3 regions of the Stenotrophomonas sp. 115C5 genome follow, and region 2 is predicted to be linked to each of the others. Evidence: predicted binding sites of a transcription regulator. Region 2 holds the regulator's gene; each other region holds the start of a gene.
What was found. The regulator FliA, encoded in region 2, starts transcription of late flagellar genes. The targets are predictions, from matches to a motif close to TAAAGTTTNNCNNNCNNNGGCCGATAA.
Positions count from the first base shown of each region.

Region 1: the regulator FliA is predicted to act here: its motif matches at 3,413-3,439, upstream of AC13FN_RS12225 (methyl-accepting chemotaxis protein).
Region 3: the regulator FliA is predicted to act here: its motif matches at 4,220-4,246, upstream of AC13FN_RS01765 (methyl-accepting chemotaxis protein).

Region 1 is NZ_JBSPUQ010000009.1:6,984-14,080, reverse strand. It holds gene AC13FN_RS12245 (DUF4434 domain-containing protein) at 1-924, shown strand, start outside; gene AC13FN_RS12240 (MarR family winged helix-turn-helix transcriptional regulator) at 930-1,394, opposite strand; gene AC13FN_RS12235 (S41 family peptidase) at 1,445-2,356, shown strand; gene AC13FN_RS12230 (NAD-dependent epimerase/dehydratase family protein) at 2,455-3,348, shown strand; gene AC13FN_RS12225 (methyl-accepting chemotaxis protein) at 3,558-6,089, shown strand; gene AC13FN_RS12220 (DUF2628 domain-containing protein) at 6,168-6,554, opposite strand; gene AC13FN_RS12215 (hypothetical protein) at 6,768-6,932, shown strand; gene AC13FN_RS12210 (TonB-dependent receptor domain-containing protein) at 6,993-7,097, opposite strand, start outside.
Region 2 is NZ_JBSPUQ010000004.1:14,897-21,993, forward strand. It holds gene AC13FN_RS06900 (chemotaxis protein CheW) at 1-1,156, opposite strand, end outside; gene AC13FN_RS06905 (protein phosphatase CheZ) at 1,159-1,764, opposite strand; gene cheY (chemotaxis response regulator CheY) at 1,764-2,156, opposite strand; gene AC13FN_RS06915 (RNA polymerase sigma factor FliA) at 2,214-2,957, opposite strand; gene AC13FN_RS06920 (MinD/ParA family ATP-binding protein) at 2,954-3,841, opposite strand; gene flhF (flagellar biosynthesis GTPase FlhF) at 3,828-5,450, opposite strand; gene flhA (flagellar biosynthesis protein FlhA) at 5,596-7,097, opposite strand, start outside.
Region 3 is NZ_JBSPUQ010000001.1:369,021-376,117, forward strand. It holds gene AC13FN_RS01750 (ABC transporter permease) at 1-178, shown strand, start outside; gene AC13FN_RS01755 (ABC transporter permease) at 175-1,302, shown strand; gene AC13FN_RS01760 (glycine zipper 2TM domain-containing protein) at 1,431-1,799, opposite strand; gene AC13FN_RS01765 (methyl-accepting chemotaxis protein) at 1,966-4,188, opposite strand; gene AC13FN_RS01770 (barstar family protein) at 4,471-4,863, shown strand; gene AC13FN_RS01775 (glycosyltransferase) at 4,894-5,886, opposite strand; gene AC13FN_RS01780 (O-antigen ligase family protein) at 5,886-7,097, opposite strand, start outside.

The DNA.
Region 1 (7,097 bases), on a different contig from region 2:
CCCTACCTGGCGTCATCCAGCGTGGATCCGGCCAGCGTGGGCCGGGCTGCTGCACAGTTCCGTACGGCCACCGGCGTGGACGTGCAGATCTGGCAGGACGGTATCGGTGCGGCCTCGCATGCTCGATTGTTCCAGTGGGATCGCGCGGGTCATTCCACCGAGGCGTACTACGAGGCGCTGTCGGCGGCGCTGGGTGCCAGCGGCCTGTGGGCCGACATAGAACTGTTCAACCATGGCAGCCCCTTGTTCCTGGACACCGGCAACGGGCTGTCCGGTGCCTATCGCCCGGCCTCGGTACAGCGCATCAACCAGCAGTTGTGGAGTGCGCGCTCGGCCGGCAAGCGCGTTGCCTGGCTCAACCAGTACCACATGTCCGAGGTCGTCGGTCCCGGCCAGGGCTATGGCGAATCGCCGCGGCTGATGAACACCTATCGCGGGTTGTATGGCCTCGGTGCGTCCTACAGTGTCGATCCGGTGCAGACCACCTACAGCTACAGCGTGGCGCCGGATGCGAACTATCCGGACAGCAGCGGTCACGAGCTGTTCGATCGCCGCGTGGGAGATCCGCGCAATCCGATGGATGCCGGCTGGGTGGGCGTGCACGGCAACGTCAGCATCACCATCGACCTGGGCCAGCGCCGGCGGGTGGACTGGATCGGCCTGCATACGATGACCCGCCCGGCGTGGGGCATCGTCACGCCGACGTCGGTGGAGGTGATGTGCGCTGAGCCGGGAACTGCCGCAACCAGCATCGGCGTGCTGTCGGCACCATTCACCCAGGCCGGGCTGAGCGGTTCGACCGAAGAGGAGTACGTGGTGGGCAATGGAGCGCCGCTGGCCGCGCAGTGCCGCACGCTGGAGCTGCGGTTGGCCAATGGCAGCTGGACCTTCCTCAGCGAGATCGAGATCGCGGCCGAGCAGTAACGACCTCAGTGTTGACGTGCGTCGTGCAGTCGCTGTGCGAACGGCCGCTGCTCAAGCGCCTGCAGTGCGTCGCGCAGCACCTGCTCCAACGGTTGTCCAAGATCGGCATCGAGGCTGCGCGCCGCGCGTGCCGTGGCCTGCCACTGCGCCTGCAGCGCCGGCAGCGCCTGCAGTGCGCGCGGGCTCAATTGCAGGATGCGCTCACGGCTGTCTTCACCGACCGCAGCGTGCAGCCAGCCGTCGCGCACCATTGCTGAAACCGTCTGGCTGAGTGCCGAATGGCTGAGCCCGCAGGCCAGTGCGAGGTCCTTGATGCGGCAGGGGCCTTGCGCCATCAGCGTGCGCAGCACCGGGGTGTAGCGCGGGCGGTAGTCCAGTTTCAGGTCGCGGTAGGCCTGTTCGACCGCCGGGTCGAGCTGGTCGAGCAGGGCCCGCAGCAGCGTTCCCAGGGTGGCGTGTTGGAGATCCATGCTGGCGATGATATATAAGCACTTACATATCATCAACATGGGGTGCGGTCATGGCGGTTTCGTGGATGCTGGGCGCGCTGCTGGCGGCGTCCTGCCCGGTCCAGGACGCGGTGCTGCAGGCGGCGGCCACGGCGATACAGGCGCAGTACCTGGACGTGGCCGAAGGCGCGCGCATTGCCGAGGCAGTGCGCGGCTGGTCCGCCCAGCAGCGCTATGCGGACAGCTGCGCGGACCCGAAGGCGTTCAGCGCACGCCTGAACCAGGATCTGGACGTGTTCGATGGTCACTTCCATGTCGAGCGCGTGGATGCCAGCGCCGGCCAGGACGACTGGCTGATGGCCTGGCGCGCGGATGCACGCAGCAATGGCGCGGGCGTGCGCGAGGTGCGGGTGCTGGAAGGCAACATCGGCTACCTGCGCCTGAGCACCTTCTATCCGCTCGATCTGGCCCGGCCGAAGCTGGCCGCGGCCTTCACCCTGCTGGCCGACACCGATGGGCTGGTGCTCGATCTGCGCCAGAACGGTGGTGGTGATGACGGCAGTGCGGACCTGCTGGTGCGGACCCTGCTGGCGGCGGAGATCACCCAGGTGCAGTCACTGCAACAACGTGGCCAACGCAGTCCGGTACCGTTGCCACCGGCGAGCCTGGGGCTGTACCTGAAGCCGCTGGTGGTGCTGATCGACCGCCGCACCGGCTCGGCCGCCGAATTCGTCGCGTACTCGCTGCAGGCGCAGGGGCGGGCACGTGTCGTTGGGAGTCGAAGTGGCGGCGCGGCACATATGTTCGATGATCCTGTGCTGCTGCCGGAGGGCTATCAGATCAGCATTCCCGACCGGCAGCCGATCAACCTTCGTACCGGAACCAACTGGGAACGTACCGGGGTCACGCCTGATGCGGCAGGCGGTGACGATCCGCTGTTCGTCGCCCGGAAGCTGCTGGCCCGATCGGCATCGCCAAAATGAACGCACAATTGCAACCGCACCCTATCGCAGACGACATGCAGCGTGCCTAGAATCGAAGCATCCCGGTAGTTCCCGGGCGCTTCGAGTGAATGGACTCAATGAAGATTCTGTTGACCGGCAGTTCCGGGCGGATCGGGCGTGCGATCTTCGGCGCGCTGGCGGCGGCCCACGAAGTGGTGGGGCTGGATCGCAGCCCATTTGCCACCACCCGCATCATTGCCGATGTCACCGATCGTCAGGCCGTGACGCGGGCGGTGCAGGGCGTCGATGCGGTGATCCATACCGCCGCCCTGCACGCACCCCATGTCGGCCTGGTGCCGGATGCGGTATTCCAGCAGATCAATGTGGAGGCGACCGCACACCTGTTGCAGGCTGCCCGCGAGGCCGGTGCACGCCGCTTCGTGCTGACCAGCACCACGGCCCTGTATGGCCATGCGGTGGTGGCGGGCGGATGCCGCTGGATCGATGAAGATACCGAGCCGTTGCCGCGCACGATCTACCATCGCAGCAAGCTGCAGGCAGAGGCGTTGGCCGAAGCCGCCGTGGCACCGGGCTTCAGCGTGCGCGTGCTGCGCATGGCCCGCTGCTTCCCCGAGCCACCGGAGCGGATGGCGATGTTCCGCCTGCACCGCGGCATCGACGCGCGCGACGTGGCCAGTGCACATGCCGCGCTGCTGCACGATGAGGGCGCCGCCTTCGCACGCTACATTGCCTGCGCACCGACACCGTTCCTGCGCGAGGATTGCCTGGAACTGGCGACCCAGCCCCGTCGGGTGCTGGCCCGCCGCGCCCCGCAGCTGCTGGCCGAGTTCGAGCGCCGTGGCTGGCCGCTGCCGTTGAGCATCGACCGCGTCTACGACAGTGCACTGATGCGCAGCACACTGGGCTGGCAGCCGCGCTTCGGCCCGGACGACGTGCTGCAGCAGTACGCGGCTGGCAGCATCGAAGTGCTGCCTCGGGCGCAGTGGATCAAGGATCGGGTTGCCGAGTAGGACGGAACGGGGCGGGTTCCTGACCCGACCCTGAGCAGGTTCAGGAATGTGCAGGCGGAGCGCCTCAACCTCGTTCGCAGGCGGCCGCTAACCCGGTGCGCTTCCTGCGCCGGGCGGGTCCCGGCGGCCGGTGGCCTGCGCGACGGATCGCGCACCTGCGCGGTGCCCTCGCGGTGCCGGTCGTTCTGAACTGCCTTGCGGACCCTTCCATGCCTTCTCCCCGTTCCGCCGCTGCCCGCCGCCCGGGCAGCATTGCCCACAAGCTGATGCTGGGCACCGCTGCGATCGCGCTGCTGTGCTTCGGCCTGACCGCGTTCCTGATCTACCGCCAGGCCAGCGCCAGCCTGATCGATGCCTCGCGCCAGACCATGGCCAGCGAAGCCACCGCCGAAGCCCGCCAGGTCGCCGCCGACCTGGGCACGGCGTTCGCCAGCAACGATGCCATGGTCGAAGCCGTGCTCGCCCAGCGTGCGCGGGGTGACGCGCCTGATCGCGCCAGCCTGGCGGCCGTGCTCGGTGAGCAGCTGCGTACCCACCCGGAATGGCTGGGCAAGAGCACCATGTGGGAGGCCGACGCCTTCGATGGCAAGGATGCCGAGTTCGCCAATACCGAGATGCACGATGCCAGCGGCCGCTACATGAGCTACTGGGCCTGGCATGACGGCAAGCCGCAGCAGTCGACCATGACCGACTACACCGAAGCCGCTGACGGCTCGGCCGACTGGTACGTGGTGCCCAGCCGCGACAAGCTGCCCAAGGTCAGTGAACCTTATGCCTACGACATCGCCGGCCAGCAGGTGCTGATGAGTACGCTGAGCACTCCGATCATCGAGAACGGCACGTTCCTCGGTGTATTCACCGTCGATTTCTCGCTGGCGGCGCTGCAGAAGCACCTGGCCACGCTGAAGCCGATGGGCGCCGGGCGCGTCGAACTGCTCTCGCCGAACGGCGTGGTGCTGGCCTCGGCGAACGCCGCCGAGATCGGCAAGCCGCGCAACGACGCATTGACCCGCAGCATGCTGGCCGACATCGCCGCCGACCGCCGGTTCGAAGCCTTCACTCCGGATGCGGCAGGCAACGTGCGCGTGTACGTGCCGCTGCGCGTGGGCGATGCGCCGCAGCGCTTCGCGCTGGGCGTGGTGATGCCACACGCGGTGATCGTGGCCGAGGCGCGCCAGCTGCTGTGGTTGACCCTGCTGGTTGGCGTGGTGGCCGCGCTGACACTGAGTGCCGGTGTCTATGTGCTGCTGCGCCGGTTGGCGATCCGCCCACTGGCCGAAGCCGTGCGCGTGGCCGGCGACGTCGCCGCAGGCAAGCTGGACAGCACCCTGCCGGCACGCAGCAACGACGAAGTGGGCCGCCTGCTGGATGCGATGCAGGGCATGCGGGGTCAGCTGCAGTCGGTGATGGCGGCGCAGGCGGAGATGGCGCGTCGCCATGACGCCGGCGAAATCAGCTACCGCATGGACGCCGCGGCGTTCCCGGGCGAGTACGGCCGGATGGTGGCCGACAGCAACCAGCTGGTGGCCTCCAGCAACGCCGTCACCCAGCGCCTGGTCGACGTGATGCAGCGTTATGCGGTGGGTGACCTGAGCGTGGACATGGAAGCGCTGCCGGGCGAGAAGGCGGTGTTCACCGCTGCGATGGCCACCACCAAGAGCAACCTGGCGGCGATCAACGATCAGATCCAGCAGCTGGCCGCCGCCGCCGCCGCCGGCGATTTCGCGGTACGCGGCGACACGCTGCGTTTCGACCACGACTTCCGCCGCATGGTGGAAACCCTCAATACCATGATGCAGGTCAGCGACCACAACCTGGCCGAGCTGTCGACGCTGCTGCGCGCGATCGCCGCAGGCGATCTCAGCGCGCGCATGCAGGGCGACTTCCACGGTGTGTTCGCGGTGATGCGCGACGATGCCAACAGCACCGTGCAGCAGCTGACCCAGATCGTCGGCCAGATCCAGCAGTCGGCGGCCAGCATCCGCCTGGCGGCGGGTGAGATTGCCGCGGGCAACAGTGACCTGTCGCGCCGTACCGAGCAGCAGGCAGCGAACCTGGAAGAGACCGCGGCCTCGATGGAGGAGCTGACCTCCACGGTGCGCCAGAATGCCGATCACGCGCTGCAGGCCAACACCCTGGCCGGCTCCGCAGCGGGTGTGGCCAGCGAAGGCGGGCAGGTGGTCAGCCAGGTGGTGCAGACCATGGAGCAGATCGAGGCCTCGTCGCAGCGCATTGCGGAGATCATTTCGGTGATCGACGGCATCGCGTTCCAGACCAACATCCTGGCGTTGAACGCGGCGGTGGAAGCGGCGCGTGCCGGCGAACAGGGCCGTGGATTCGCCGTGGTCGCCAGCGAAGTACGCGCGCTGGCGCAGCGCTCGGCGGGCGCGGCCAAGGAGATCAAGGAACTGATCGACGCCTCGGTGGCGCAGGTCGGTGCCGGTGCGCAGCTGGTGCACGGCGCGGGCCGCACCATGCAGGAGATCGTGGGTCAGGTCGGTCGGGTCAACGAGATCATGGCCGAGATCTCGGCGGCCTCCCGCGAGCAGTCGGCGGGTATCGAGCAGGTCAACCAGGCCGTGGTGCAGATGGACGAAACCACCCAGCAGAACGCCGCGCTGGTGGAGGAAGCCAGTGCCGCCGCGCGTGCGATGGAAGAACAGGCCGAGCAGCTGGCGGTGGCGGTCTCGCGCTTCCGTCTGCACGCCGAACCGGCAGCCGTGGCACGCCGCGCGGCCTGACCCCGCAAACGAAGACGCCCGGCGGGGGCCGGGCGTCGATTGCATCCTTGCCGCGCATCCGTGCGCAGTTCTGAGGGCTCAGAACATGCCTTCAAACGGGTTCCAGCTGGCGCGTCCTTCCACCTTCTCCAGGTAATAGCTGTAGTTGGTGCTGGAGGCGACCAGCAGGTTCATGGCGATGAACAGCATCCGCCCCACGACGTCCGGAAGGAACATGGAGACGATGGCCAGCACGATGTTGATGCCGATCAGCACCAGTGCCTTGCGCCACATGCCCAGGATCAACAGGTAGATGGCGCCGAAGAACAGCGCAAAGAAGTTCAGGTTGATCTTCAGGCGGTCACCGAAGGACAGCGCCTTCCAGGCCTGCTTGAAGCCGGGATTCTTGGGGGCGCCGTGCTGGCGGAAGAAGTTGAAGCGGAACTGCCACTTCGGGCTGAACTGGGACAGGTCAGTGGTATTCATGGGAAACATCCCTGTTGGAAAACGTTTTCATGATAGGACAAGTCCTATTCAGGATCCAAGCTCCGGCGTCAAAAATGTGACGCCTGCCGTGTTCCACGTGGTGTGGCGGGGCGCCGCTCCGTCACCCATCCGCCTTGTTTTTAGGATAGGGTGCGCAGTTCCGCTGCCGCCCCTGCTGGATCTGGGTGGCAGCGGGATGTCCATGGAGGTTGCATGACCACACCTGCTACACCGGAAAACGCACCGGGACCGGTGCTCCTGCCGACACCTGAAGTGGTGCAGGCACAACAACTGCTCGCACGCCAGCAACTGGCGGTAGCGATGGACCGTGCACGCACGGCCGCTACGCAGAACGCGGCCGCGCTGGAAAGCGAGTAATCCGCAACACCGCCGATCGCGCTGGCGTGCTGCCAGCGCGATCGCGGCGCGCGCCGCCGGTCAGAACCGCGCGGTCATGCTCATGAAGTAGCTGCGCCCGGCCACGAAGTAGTCGGTGGAGCCTTCGGCATACAGCTTCTTGTCGGCGAGGTTGCTGACGCCGCC
Region 2 (7,097 bases):
CGATGCTGACGTAGTCACCTTCCTGCTGCGCCGAAAGCCGCACGTGGCCCATCCGCGGCTTGCCCTGCGCCTCGCGCAGGTCGGGCATTTCCACGCCATGGTCGATGGCGTTGCGGACCAGGTGCACCAGCGGGTCGGCCAGCGCTTCGACCAGGTTGCGGTCGAGCTCGGTCTCGGCGCCGATCAGTTCCAGGTCCACTTCCTTCTTCAGCGAGCGGGCGACGTCGCGGGCCACCTTGGGGAAGCGGGAGAACACCTTGCCCACCGGCTGCATGCGGGTACGCATCACCGCCGACTGCAGGCGGGCCGTGGCGATGTCCAGTGTGGACACGGCGCGGTCCAGCTCTTCATCGCGCAGGCGTGCACGCAGGGTCTTGAGCCGATTGCGTGACAGCACCAGTTCGCCGATCAGGTTGACGATCGCGTCCAGGCGCTTGGTGTCTACGCGTACGGTATGTTCGGCCTCGGCCAACGGTTTGGCGGCCGGCTTTGCCACCGGTGCCGGTGTGGCGACCGGGCGCGGGGCTGCAACCGGCGCCGGTGCCACGGCGGCAGCAGGCTTGGTGCCCGGTGCGGCGCCACCGTGCAGCTGGTCGAGCAGGGCTTCGAACTCGTCTTCGCTGATCAGTCCGTCGTCGGCCTTCTTCGCCGGTGCGACCGCGGTCGGCGCGTTGCCACCATGCAGCTGGTCGAGCAGGGCCTCGAATTCGTCGTCGGTGATCAGGTCGCTGCCACCCGCGGCGGGTGCTGCTGCGGCGGCGGGTGCCGCCACGGCACCGCCGTGCACGTCGAACTGGGCGATCAGGTCCGGCGGCGCATAGCCCGGCTCGGTGCCGGAGGAAACTGCATCCAGCATCGACTGCAGGTAGTCCAGCGATTGCTGGGCCGCGTCGAAGTGATGGGCCTGCAGCACTGCCTGGCCGGCACGCGCGGCGCCCAGCGCTTCTTCAGCGGCATGGCACAGCTCCACCATGGCGGTGACGCCGAGGAAGCCGGCGCCGCCCTTGAGCGTGTGATAGCCGCGGAACACCGCGTTGAGCTGATCGCTGTCCTGCGGTGCCTGCTCCAGCGACACCAGCTGTTCGCCGAGGCGATCCAGGATTTCCTGTGCCTCGATGATGAAATCGGCAGTGATGTCGTCGGATACCGCGCTCATGCTTACAGCCCCAGATCCGACAACAGGTCGTCGGCGTCGTTCTGCGAGACCGCGTGGCGGTCCAGTCCCTTCAGTGCCGGCCCGGCCAGTTCCGGGTCGGAGCGATGCTGTTCCGGCGGCAGGCCGAGCGCGCCGAAGCCTTCGTGCACGCGGCGGACGATGCCGACCACGCGACGGATGATCTGCCCGGTCAGGTCCTGGTAGCTCTGGGTCAGGGCGATCTCGGTCAGGTTGTGGCGGATGCGCTCGAGCTGCGCGTCCTGGCCCGGCTGCAGGCCTTCGGCGCGCAGCTGTTCGGTCAGGTTGCGGCATTCCTCGGCCAGGTCCAGGGTGCGGTGCGTGGCCTGTTCGGTCATCGCCACCACGTGGTCCAGGCGCGCGCAGGCATCGTCCAGCTCGCCGGCTTCGCTCGGCACGGTCGGCAGTTCACCCAGCGCCTGTCCCAGCTCGCGGGCCAGCCGCGAAAGACCGCTCATCATCGGCTGCGTGCGCAGCGCGACCAGTCCGTCGATGCGTTGCCGCCAGGCGGCTTCGTCACCGGACTCCAGCGCGTCCAAGGCCTCCTGCAGGCGCAGGGCGAGGGCGTTCTTGTCGACCGTGGTATCCATCAGGCGCTGGCCGCCAGGCGTTCGAAGATCTTGCCCAGCTTCTCTTCCAGCGTCTGCGCGGTGAACGGCTTGATGATGTAGCCGTTCACGCCGCTCTGGGCGGCTTCGATGATCTGCTCGCGCTTGGCTTCGGCGGTGACCATCAGCACCGGCAGCGTCTTCAGCTTGGCGTCGGCGCGGATCGCCTTCAGCAGCTCGATGCCGGTCATCACCGGCATGTTCCAGTCGGTCACCACGAAATCGAACGGCTGGCTCTGCAGCAGCGACAGCGCGGCATGCCCGTCCTCGGCTTCGGCGGTATTGGTGAAGCCCAGATCGCCCAGCAGGTTCTTGACGATTCGACGCATGGTCGAGAAGTCGTCGACGATCAGGATGCGCATGTTCTTGTTCAAAGCAGAATTCCTTTGTTGTTCATTCCGGACGGCCGGGGGCAGCCGCCTCGGGGATGTTCATTCTTCGAGGCCGGCGTCGGCGGCCTCGAACAGCTTCAGCCGGCCACGCAGGCGCAGTACCGCCTGGCCGTGGATCTGGCAGACCCGCGACTCGCTCACACCGAGCACCGCGCCGATCTCCTTCAGGTTCAGTTCCTGCTCGTAGTACAGCGAGAGCACCAGCTGTTCGCGCTCGGGCAGGTGGCCGATGGCCTTGCCCAGCTCGCGACCGAACTCGCCGCGCTCCAGCACCTGCTGCGGGGTTGGGCCGCCCTGGGCTACGGTGTCCAGCTCGCCCTGGTCCTCGATGCGCGATTCAAGGCTCAGTACCTGGCCACGGGCAGCGTCTTCCATCAGCCGCAGGTACTCGGGCAATGGCATCTCCATCGCGGCGGCCACTTCGGTGGCGCTGGCGGCACGGCCACTGCTCTGTTCCAGGCGGCGGATGGTGGCGGCGGCATCACGTGCACGGCGGTGCACCGAGCGCGGCACCCAGTCGCCACGGCGGATCTCATCGATCATCGAGCCGCGGATGCGGATCGAGGCGTAGGTCTCGAACGAAGCACCCTGGTCGGCGTCATAGCTGCGCGAGGCTTCGATCAGCCCCATCATGCCGGCCTGGATCAGGTCGTCGACCTCGACGCTTGCCGGCAGGCGTGCGGCCAGGTGGTGGGCGATGCGCCGCACCAGGTCCGAATGCTGGGCGATGACCTCGTTGGCCGCCGTGCGCTGGACTTCCCGGTACTGGGCTGCGCCTTTCATGCGGCCACCCCGCGCTGCTTGAGGATACGCTCGAGGAAGAACTCGACGCCGCCACGCGGTTCGGTCGGCGCCTGCCAGCGTGCGGTGCGGCGGGCAATCTCGGTGATCGCCAGCGCGGCCGGGCTGGACGGGTAGGCCTTCACCACCGGCTGCTGGCGCTGCACCGACAGACGCAGCCAGTCATCCTGCGGCACGCAGCCCAGGTAGTTCAGCGAGACATCGGCAAGGAACTTCTCGCACACGCGGGTCAGCTTCTCGTACAGCACGCGGCCTTCGTTGGGGTCGCGTACCATGTTGGCAACCACCTGGATGCGGTCCACGCCGCGCTCGCGCGACAGCACCTTGATCAGCGCGTAGGCGTCGGTGATCGAGGCCGGCTCGTCACAGACCACCACCACGGTGTCCTGCGCGGCCTGGCAGAAGGTCAGCACGCCATCGGTGATGCCGGCGGCGGTGTCGACCACCATGATGTCCAGTTCGCGTTCCAGCTCGGAGAATACGTTGACCAGGCCGACGTGCTCGGCCGGGGCCAGTTCGGCCATGTGGCGGCGGCCAGATGCGGCCGGGACCACCAGCACGCCGTTCGGGCCTTCGACGATGACGTCATCCAGCGTGCAGCGGCCGGCGACCAGGTCTGCCAGGGTAAAGGTGGGGTTCAGGCCCAGGATCACGTCGATGTTGGCCAGGCCGAGGTCGGCGTCCAGCAGCAGCGTGCGCTTGCCCATGCCAGCCAGCGCCACGGCCAGGTTGGCCGAAACGTTGGTCTTGCCCACGCCGCCCTTGCCGCCAGTGACGGCAATGGTGCGCACAGGGCCGAGCGGCTCGCTGCGGGTGGCCGACAGCGGGAAGGTCTTGGTCAGCTTGGCGTACTCACGCGACGGCATGGTTCAACTCCGGGTTGCAGGGCATATCGGCCGCGCGGCGCAAATCTTCAAGGCGAAGTACGAGATTGGCTGCACTGGCCCGGTGCAGGTCCTCCGGAACGTCCTGGCCATCGGTCACCCAGGTGATCGGCAGGGCGTGGTCCACGGCCACCGACAGGGCATTGCCGAAGCGGCCGGTCTCGTCCAGCTTGCTCAGTACCAGGCCCTGCAGGTTGGCAGCGCCGAAGCGGCGGACCACCTCGTCCATGTCGCCGAAGCTGGTATTGGCCGGCAGCACCAGCAGCGTGCGGACCTGGCGGGCGGCGCGCAGCCACTGCAGCTGGGCGGCCAGTGCGCGGTCGCGCGGGCCCAGGCCGGCGGTGTCGATCAGTACCAGCTTGTAGTCCTTCAGGCGTTCCAGCAGCTGGTCCAGGTCGGTGCCGCTGTTGGCCTCGTGCACCGCGATGCCGAGCTGGCGGCCGTAGCCGTACAGCTGCTCGCGGGCACCGATGCGGGTGGTGTCGGTGGTGACCAGGGCCACATCACGCGGCGCGTGCTTCTCGGCGAAGCGCGAGGCCAGCTTGGCGATGGTGGTGGTCTTGCCGGCGCCGGTCGGGCCAACCAGGGCGATCACGCCACCTTCCTCCAGCGGGTCGACCGGGGCGATCGGCAGCTTGCGCGAGATCAGCCCCAGCATCAGGCCGCGGCCGCGGTGAGCCTCGGTCTCCAGCGGGATCTGCATGGCCACGTCGCGGGCCAGGCCGGCGTCGAAGCCGTACTCGTCCATCAGGTCCAGCGCAGTAGCGCGCACCGGGCAGCCGCGCAGGCGCTCGTCGGTGAAGCGGTTCATTTCGCGCTCGATCACATGGCGCATGCCGGCCACTTCCTGGCGCAGCTGGCGGATCTCGGCGTCGTCCTGGGCAACCACGGTCAGCGTCGGTGCCGGGGCCAGTACCGGTGCCGGGCTGGTTTCGTCACTGGCTTCAGCCGGTGCCGGTTCGCTGGCGGTGATCCCGGGCTGCACATCAGCCACAGCAGCGGTCGGCAGCGGTGGCGGCTGCACAGCCGGTGCCGGGCTTTCGTGATGCGCCTCGTGCGGCGGATCGATCTGGAAGTGGGCGCGGTTGGCCGGCACAGCGTTGGCAGGTGCCGGTGCAACGGAGGCTTCAGCGTACGGAGCGAAGATCTGTTCCGGCAGCGCCGGTTCGTTGACGGCGGCGCGCGCCAGGGTGGCGGCAAAGCCAGTGCTGCCACGGGTCGGCACGATCTCGTCGGCGCTGTCCAGGGTGCGGCCGGTGGCACCAACGGCCGCACGGGCGAGGGCGGCCACGGCCGAGGTGGTGGCGGCGACCGGTTCCGGCGCCGGGGTGCTGCTGCGGCGGCGGGTGACGGCGGCGATCACCGCGTCGGCGGCGGTGCGCGGCTTGGGCGCCGGCGGCGGAGCGACGTCACGGCGCGAGGCTTCCAGTGCACGCTGCACGGCGCTCTCGTCATAGTTCGCGGCGGCGACGATCTCGATGCCTTCCTCGATCCGGCGGTTGGACAGGATCACGGCGTCAGGACCATGTTCCTTGCGCACCAGGTTCATGGCCGAGCGCATGTCGGCGGCGACGAATCGTTTGATTTTCATGCTGTGGTCACGGGACGAAGACGGCGGGGTGGCGGTCGGAGAACTCGGGTGGTCGGTGGTCTGCACGGTGCGGGTTCCCCTTGGTATCTGTCTGTTGCGTTGGTTCGAAAGTGGTGTCTGTTTTCTGGCGCATCGGAGAGCGGTGTCAGCTGATCGTTCCGACCAGCTTCAGGCGCTTGTCCTCCGGCACCTCGCTGTACGCCAGGACCGACAGCGACGGAACGCTGTGGCGGACCAGGCGCGCCAGCGCGGCGCGCACCGGGCCCGGTACCAGCACGACTGCCGGCTCGTTTCGCGCTTCCTGCTTGCTGACACATTCGGCCAGGCTCTGGTGCAGTCGCTCAGCGAGTCCGGGTTCCAGCGCGGCGCCGTTGCCCTGCGTGGACTCCTGCAAGACACGTTCCAATTGCGGGTTGAGGGTGAACACCGGCAGCTCCGCCGACATTCCGGCGATCTCCTGCACGATGAAGCGGCCCAGTGCGGTGCGCACGGCGGCGGTCAGCACAGCCGGGTCCTGGCTGTTCGGCGCGTGTTCGACCAGGGCTTCGGCGATCTTGCGCAGCTGGCGGATCGGAATGCGCTCGACCAGCAGGTTCTGCAGCACGCGCACCACCGCCGACAGCGGCAGAGCCTTTGGCGTCAGATCTTCGACGAGCTTGGGCGCGCTCTTGGCCAGGTTGGCCAGCAGGTGCTGCACTTCCTCGTGGCCGAGCAGTTCAGGTGCGTGTTCGCGGATCAGGTGCGAGAGGTGGGTAGCGACCACGGTGGCCGGGTCGACCACGGTGTAGCCCAGCGTTTCGGCCTGGGCGCGCTGGTGCGGCTGGATCCAGGTGGCATCCAGGCCGAACGCGGGGTCCTTGCCGGCGATGCCTTCCAGCGCGCCGAGCGCACTGCCCGGGTCCAGTGCCAGTTCGCGGTCCGGATGGATCTCGGCGGTGGCCACCGGCACGCCGTGCACCAGCACGCGGTAACCATTGGCCGGCAACTCCAGGTTGTCGCGGATGTGCACCGAGGGAATCAGGAAGCCCACGTCCTGGGTCAGCTTGCGGCGCACGCCCTTGATGCGCGCCATCAGTTCACCGCCCTGGTTGCTGTCCACCAGCGGAATCAGCCGGTAGCCGACCTCCAGGCCCAGCGGATCGACCGGGCGCAGCTCGTCCCAGCTCAGCTCGGCGGTTGGTGCCGGCGCGGCAGGGCGGCCCAGCGCATTGAGTGCGGCGGCGTCGTTGCCTGCGGCTGCCGGATCGGTGGCGGCGGTCTTGCCCTTGCGGTAGACCTTCCAGGCGATGAAGCCGAGGATCGCGGACAGCGTCAGGAAAGCGACGTTGGGCATGCCCGGCACCAGGCCGACCACGCCGATGATGCCGGCGGTGATCGCCAGTGCGCGGTACTGGCCGAACACCTGGCCGGTCATGGCCTGGGCCATGTCCTGCGAACGCGAGGCGCGGGTGACCAGCATCGCCACTGCGCTGGACACCAGCAGTGCCGGCAGCTGCGCCACCAGGCCGTCACCGATGGAGAGCAGGGTGTAGGTGGCGGCGGCGTCGCCGAACGGCATGCCATGCTGCAGCACGCCCACGGCCAGGCCGCCGAGCATGTTGATGAACAGGATCAGGATGCCGGCGATGGCGTCGCCGCGGATGAACT
Region 3 (7,097 bases), on a different contig from region 2:
CGCCTACATCAAGCTGCAGACCCAGCAGCAGTTCATCGGTTCGCCGCTGTCGGTTTCGGTGTGGCCGTTGGCCACATTGCTGCTGATGGCGGTGGCGGCGGGAGGCATTGGCGGCCTGCGCCTGATCGCCTTCGCGCGTACGCCTGAAGCCGCGCAGCCTGCGGGAGCCGACGCATGAGCGCACTCTGGCGCAGCCTGCGGCAGACCCTGATGGCGGTGCTGTGCGACCGCTATGCGATCGTGGTGATGGTCGGTGCGGTGATCCTGTACTCGTTCTTCTACCCGGCCGCGTACCGCCACCAGGTGGCCGGCAACCTGCCGGTGCTGGTGGTGGACGAAGACCACAGCGCCACCAGCCGCGAACTGCTGCGCAAGCTCGATGCACTGCGAGTCGCACGCGTGGTCGGGCAGCCGGCGGACATCGACAGCGCGCGCCAGCAGCTGGAAGCCGGCCATGCCGAGGGCATCGTGCTGATTCCGGCCAACCTGGAGCGTGACATCCTGCGTGGGCACCCGGCCAAGCTGGTGCTGCTCGGCAACGGCGCCTACCTGGGCCGCGCCAGCTGGGTGCTGGGCAGCGTGGCCGATGCGCTGGGCGCGTTCGGGCGTGACGCGGTGGTCGGCCAGGCCGCTTTCATGGGCGCGCCGCAGGCACCACCTGTCACCCTGGTGCAGCGCCCGCTGTACAACACCCAGGAAGGCTATGGCAGCGCCATCGTGCCCGGCGTGGCCGAGCTGATCGTGCACCAGACCCTGTTGATGGGCATCGGCGTGCTGCTCGGTGGCCGCCGACTCGCGCTGGGCCGGCGCCTGCGCTTCGACCTGCCAACGCTGGCGGGCATGGCATTGGGCTTCGGGCTGATCGGCCTGTTCGGGCTGTTCTACTACGCCGGTTTCACCGCCTGGGTGCAGGACTATCCGCGTGGCGGCAATCCGCTGGGCCAGCTGCTGGGCGGCACCCTGTTCATCGCCGCCACGGTGGTGTTTGGACTGTTCGTGGGCAGCTTCTTCCGCACCCGCGAACGCGCGTTCCAGTACATCATTGCCACCTCGATCCCGCTGTTCTTCCTGGCCAACCTGTCGTGGCCGGCGGTGATGACACCGCAACCGCTGGTCTGGCTGGCGCAACTGCTGCCCACCACCTCGGGCATCAACCTGATGGTGCGCCTGAACCAGATGGACGCCAGCCTGGCTGAAGTCGGCCACGAACTGATCACCCTCACCGTCCTGCTGCTGCTTTACGGCAGCCTCGCCACCTGGCGCCTCCTCGCAAAAAAGGGGACGGAGGGGATTAAGTCGTAAACGGCAAGACTGGGGAATTGCGACTTAATCCCCTCCGTCCCCTTTTTTCCCTAACGACGAACGCCGGCGCGGGGCCGGCGTTCGAGTACTGCGGTGTGGAAGGGGAAACGGGGTCCGGCTGCGACCGATCAGCGGTAGACGCGCTCGCAGCGGCGTTCAACCACGCGGTCGCCGTTCTTCTGCTGGCTGTTGCCCTGAATCTGGCGGCCGGCCGCACCACCGGCCACGGCGCCGGCCACGGTTGCAAGCTTCTTGCCGTTACCGCCGCCGACCTGGTTGCCGAGCAGGCCACCGATCACTGCGCCGGTAGCGGTACCCGTGATGCGGTTGGGATCGCGCGAGTTGCGCTGCACTTCCACGTTCTTGCAGACCACACGGCTGCCGTCGTTGAACTTGCGTCCCTCATCGCGCGGCCCATAGGTCTGCGCGCCGGCCACCGACGAAGCCGCCAGCAGGGTGCCCAGCACAAGCAATCGGGTCGAGGTCTTCATGGCCATCTCCTGAGTTCCGGTATGGCACCAGTGTCCTCCCGCGGTTGGCAACCGGAAGTGAAATGCGCGTGTCCGCCACCTCATCGGCCATCGCACGTTCAGGAAGAAAATCCGCGCCCATCGCGACCAGCCGTCGCGATGGGCGCCGTCTCCCTGCCGGCATTGCCCTCTGCTAGAACTCTTCCCAACCACCCGCATTTGCGGCCAGCGTCGGCTCGATCCGCGGCGACAGCACCGCGGGCCGGCGTACCGGCGCAACCGATGCCGCCACGGCTGCCAGCGCCGGGCGCACTGCGGCGGCGGCGGTCACCGCCCCCGTGCGGAACACCGACACGGCTTCGGCCAGCAGGTTCGCCTGCTCCTCCATCGAGCGCGCTGCGGCACTGGCTTCTTCGACCAGCGCGGCATTCTGCTGGGTGGTCTCATCCATCTGCACCACCGCCTGGTTGACCTGCTCGATGCCCGAGCTCTGCTCCTGGGAGGCAGCAGAGATATCGGCCATGATGTCGGTCACGCGCTGCACCGAGGCCACGATCTCGCCCATCGTGGTGCCGGCCTGGCGGACCAGCGCCGAGCCGTCGGCGACCTTGCCGACCGAATCCTCGATCAGTCCCTTGATCTCCTTGGCCGCGCCCGCTGAGCGCTGCGCCAGCGTACGCACTTCGCTGGCCACCACTGCAAAGCCTCTGCCCTGCTCGCCAGCACGCGCAGCTTCGACCGCCGCGTTCAACGCGAGGATATTGGTCTGGAAGGCGATGCCATCGATGACTGAAATGATCTCGGCGATCTTCCTCGACGCGGCTTCGATGGCCGACATCGTGGTGACCACCTGGCCGACCACCTCGCCGCCCTGCGAGGCAACACCATGCGCGCCGATGGCCAGCTGGTTGGCCTGGCGTGCGTGCTCGGCGTTCTGCTTCACGGTAGAGGTCAGTTCCTCCATCGACGCTGCCGTTTCTTCCAGGTTCGCCGCCTGCTGTTCGGTACGCCGCGACAGGTCGGTGTTGCCCGAGGCGATCTCGCCCGCTGCCAGGTTGATGCTGGAAGCACTGGCCTGGATACGGCCCACGATCTGCTTGAGCTGATCGACGGTGGCATTGCAGTCATCACGCATGCGCGCGAACACGCCGTGGAAATCCCCCTGCATGCGCACGGTCAGGTCGCCGCGCGAGACGGCCTGCAGCAGGGTCGAGACCTGCACCAGGTTCTCGTCGGTGGTCTGCATCAGGCGATTGAGCCCTGCCACCATGTCGCGGAAATCGTAGGCGAAGCGATCTTCATCACCGCGCAGGCTGAAGTCGCCTGCCGCGGCCGCCGTCGCCAGCCGGCGGATCTCGCTGTTGATCGCCGACAGGCTGGACTTGGTTTCGTCCATCGCCTGGGTGATCGCCGCCTTCTCGCCGGGCAGCGGGTCCATGTCCACCGACAGATCGCCGCGTGCGTAGTGCTTCATCACCTCGATCAGCCGGTTCTGTACCTGCACGTGCGATCCAACCAGCGCATTGGTCTCATGCACCATGCGCCCGTAGTCGCCGGGGAATGCGCTCTCGTCCATGCGGTAGCTGAGGCTGCCGGCATCGTGCTGGCGTGCCAGCTCGCCCTGCGCCGCCATCACCGACTGCAGCTGTGCCTGCATGCGCTGCATCGACTTCAGCAGCTGGGTCACCTCGTCGTTGCCGGTGGCGTCGATGCTGCTGTCCAGGCGGCCACTGGCAATGCCGTCGGCCAGCTTCACCGCGCCTTCCAGCGGACGGGTCAGGCTGCGGGTGATCGCCCAGGCCGCCAACGTGCCCAGCAGCAGGCTCAGTGCCCCGAACGCGATCGACAGCGTGCCGGTCCACGATTCGGTTGCGCGGTACTCTTCGCGGCTGCGTTCGGTCAGTGTTTCCTGGTGGCGCAGCAGGGCCGAGATGGATTCATTCCAGGCCGTTGCCAGACCGTGCTCGGCCAGCAGCTCCTTCGCTGCTCCATCAAAATCCCCCGCCTTCATGCGCTCATGCAGTTGCTGGGTTGATGCATCGGTAGCCTTGCGGGCCGCCTCGATGCGCGCGACCAGGGTATCGCCGGTAGCGTCACGCGGAATCTTGATGTACCTGGCCCAGATACCGTCATAGGTCCGCGACAACTCCTGGGCACGCTGGTAATCCTTGTCGAACTCATCCCCCCGCTTGATCACCATCAGGCGGCGATGCATCAGCACCGCGTTGTTGGTATCAAGCATGTCATTCAACAACCGCATCTTCACCATGTTGACGTCCACCACTTTCTCGAACTGGGCGGATTTCAGCTGATTTCCATACAACACCAGGCCAACGATGGCCATGATGAACAGCAGCAGCAGACCGAAGCCGGCGCCAAGCCGGGATCCCACACGGAGATTACGTAAGGCAAGCATCTCAATTCCCTTGATCGTGGCCGTACGTTCGATGGCGGCGCAGCGAAGGGAAACTTTACGGGACTTTATATATGGACCGATCCAAATATATGGAACTGTGCAGGCAGTCAGAAAACAAGGCGGCAGATAATGGCGCTATATCATTATCGAATACCGCTGACACGCCAGCGCCCAATGAAAATCACGCAGGTTTAACACCATAATCACGCCAGCCCCATCCAAAGCGGTCCTGGATTATCTGCACCGTACACAACTGCCGCCCGGGAGGGCTACAGTCTGCAGATGACACGGATCCTGCACATCGAAGGCGCGTCCATCAACGACATCGCCAGCCTCTACGTGGAAATCAATCGCGTGTTCATGGCCGACGAAGACTGGCAACTGGGCGCAAGCCTGGACGCGCTTGATGACCTGCTTCACGGCGGCTACGGCGCTCTCGCAGGCCATGCCACCGCCACGGTGGTGTGGCATGACATCGCCCACAGCCGCGATGCACTGGGCCGCGAGACCACGCGCACCTGGCTGCAGTCGAAACTCGCTCAGGGCGGCAGGTTCAACGGTCCGGCCATCCACGCTCAGTTGACGGCACTGGCGCTTGGCCAGGGACAGACCTACTTCGAGATCGTCATGGAGATCTTCGGCCGCCATCCGCAGATCACCCTGGTGCCTGGCTGAGCGGGCTGCAGCGACCAGCCCCACATCTGCTCAGAGCTTGGCCAGGGCCTCGCCCAGACGGCGCGGGAACGCCACCTCGCTGGCCAGGTGCCATGCGCGTGCATTGGCGCCCAGCCGGGTCCACTCGGACTCATCCATCGCCAGCGCGCGCTCGACGGCCTGTTCCAGCGCCTTCTCATCCACATGCCAGGTCCTGGACAGATGGCAGGGCTCGCCCTCGTGCGCGGCAACCAGGATGCCGCGGCTGTCGTCGATCATCTGATTCATCGGCGCGCCGTCGCAGGTGATCACCACCGCCCCGCAGCTCATCGCTTCCACCAGGTAATGGCCCCAGCCTTCGGTCTGCGACAGGCACAGGTGGAACGCATGTTCGTTCTGCAGGCGCTGCACCTCCTGGTCGGGCAGCCGCTCGCGGACGATCCTCAGGTTCGCGGCACCGCCCTCATCTTCGTCCGAAGGGCCGCCGCGCAGGATGGTCAGCAAAGGCCATTCGGGGTGCCGTTTCCAGACATTGACGAGTGCAGCCGTCCCCTTCATGCGGCTGGTACCGGCCGCATGCAGGAAGCTGCGCGGCCTGCGCGGCACCGCCGGGTCGTAGCGGTCACGGCTGCAGAAACCGACCTCCAGTGCGCGCATGCCCAGGGCGTTGAAGATGCGCGTGGCTTCTTCGGTCTTGGTCAGCAACGCATCGAACCGCGGCAAGATCCGCAGGCTGCGTGCGGACACCCATTCCGGATTCGGGATCAACAGATTGACGTTGGCCAGTCCGAAGCTTGCCGGCCGGACATGTTCCAGCGAGATGTTGATGTCGAACCGGGCCGGCGTGCGCCCCAGGCTCAGCCACGAGGCCAGCAGCCTGCGCAGGCGCATGCCGCGGAGTTTCCAGGCACCACCATTGCGCACCGCGTCCAGGCGGCTGACCGTCACCGTGTGCCCGAGCTGCTGCAACGAGCGCTCGATCACCTGGATGTCATGGGACAGGCCACGCTGGTTGTCGGCAGCCAGCAGATGGATATGCGCCATCAGGAGGGACTCCCTTGCCGGCGCAGGTCACGCGCCGGCAAGGCGGTCGCCAGCATGAAACCCAGCACCAGGTAGAAATAGAACGAATGCGGCATCGCCCGGTAGAACACGTTGTCCGTGAACGCCGAAAGCGCATAGACGATGACCACGGCAAGTCCGGCGGTGGCGATCATCGCGGTGATGTCGTCGGCGTGGCCGAGACGTCGCACGAAATGGATGCCGGGCAGGATGAAGACCAGCAGCATGATCAGCAGCAACGGCACGCCACCGGTCACCGCCGCTTCCAGGTACTCGTTGTGCGGGTGGTTGTAGCGGAAGATCGACTCGGACACCTCGCCGCGGGCGATGCCCTCACGTGCATAGGTACCGAACTGGTTCAGGCCCACCCCCGCCACGGGATGCTCGGCGAAGGCGTCGACCGCCACGCCCCACATGGCGATGCGCTCGCGGACCGAGCCGACCTCGTTTTCCTGGTTGAAACCGGAGATCTCGCCACTGACTTCACCGAAGCGCTGGATCACCTCATGGTTCAGCACCGAGGTGGCGCCGACCACGCCAATGACCAGGGCACCGACAAAGGCCAGTGCCCCCCGCCAGCGCCGGGTGCGCCGGACGTGCACCGCAATCACCATCAGCATGGCGGGAATGAACGCCAGGATCGGCCCGCGGCTCTGCGCCAGGATCGAACCATAGACGCCGACGGCGATGGCCACGCCGTGCAGCCAGCGTTCGGCCGGATGGACATTGGGCTGGATCAACCGGATGACCGAGAACAGCGCCATGCACAGCGTCACCATGGTGAACTCGATGGCCGTCCATTCGCCGCCACTGAAACCATGCGCGCGTTCAAGGCCCATCACGTGGTGCTGCACGATGCACGACCCGCCGAAGACCAGGGTGGACAGGGCGAAGGTCTTCCAGATCAGGCGCCAGTCCAGCGCAGTGGCGAACACGGCAGCGGTGCCCAGATAGAGCAGTGTCTGTGCCGGCAGGTCCAGTTCGTTCCAGCGCAGCCCGTGCCAGAGGATGCTGTAGAAGGCATAGGCCAGGCGCAGGAAGCAGACGATCACGATGAACCGGGCGATGCGGTAGCGCAGGCGGACATCGGGCTGGCGGCGGATCAGAACCACGCCGGTGACCAGCAGGGCCAGCAGTAGCACCGCCTTCAGCAAGGTGTAGGGTGCGGAGCCGGCAAGCGGAACGATGGCGAC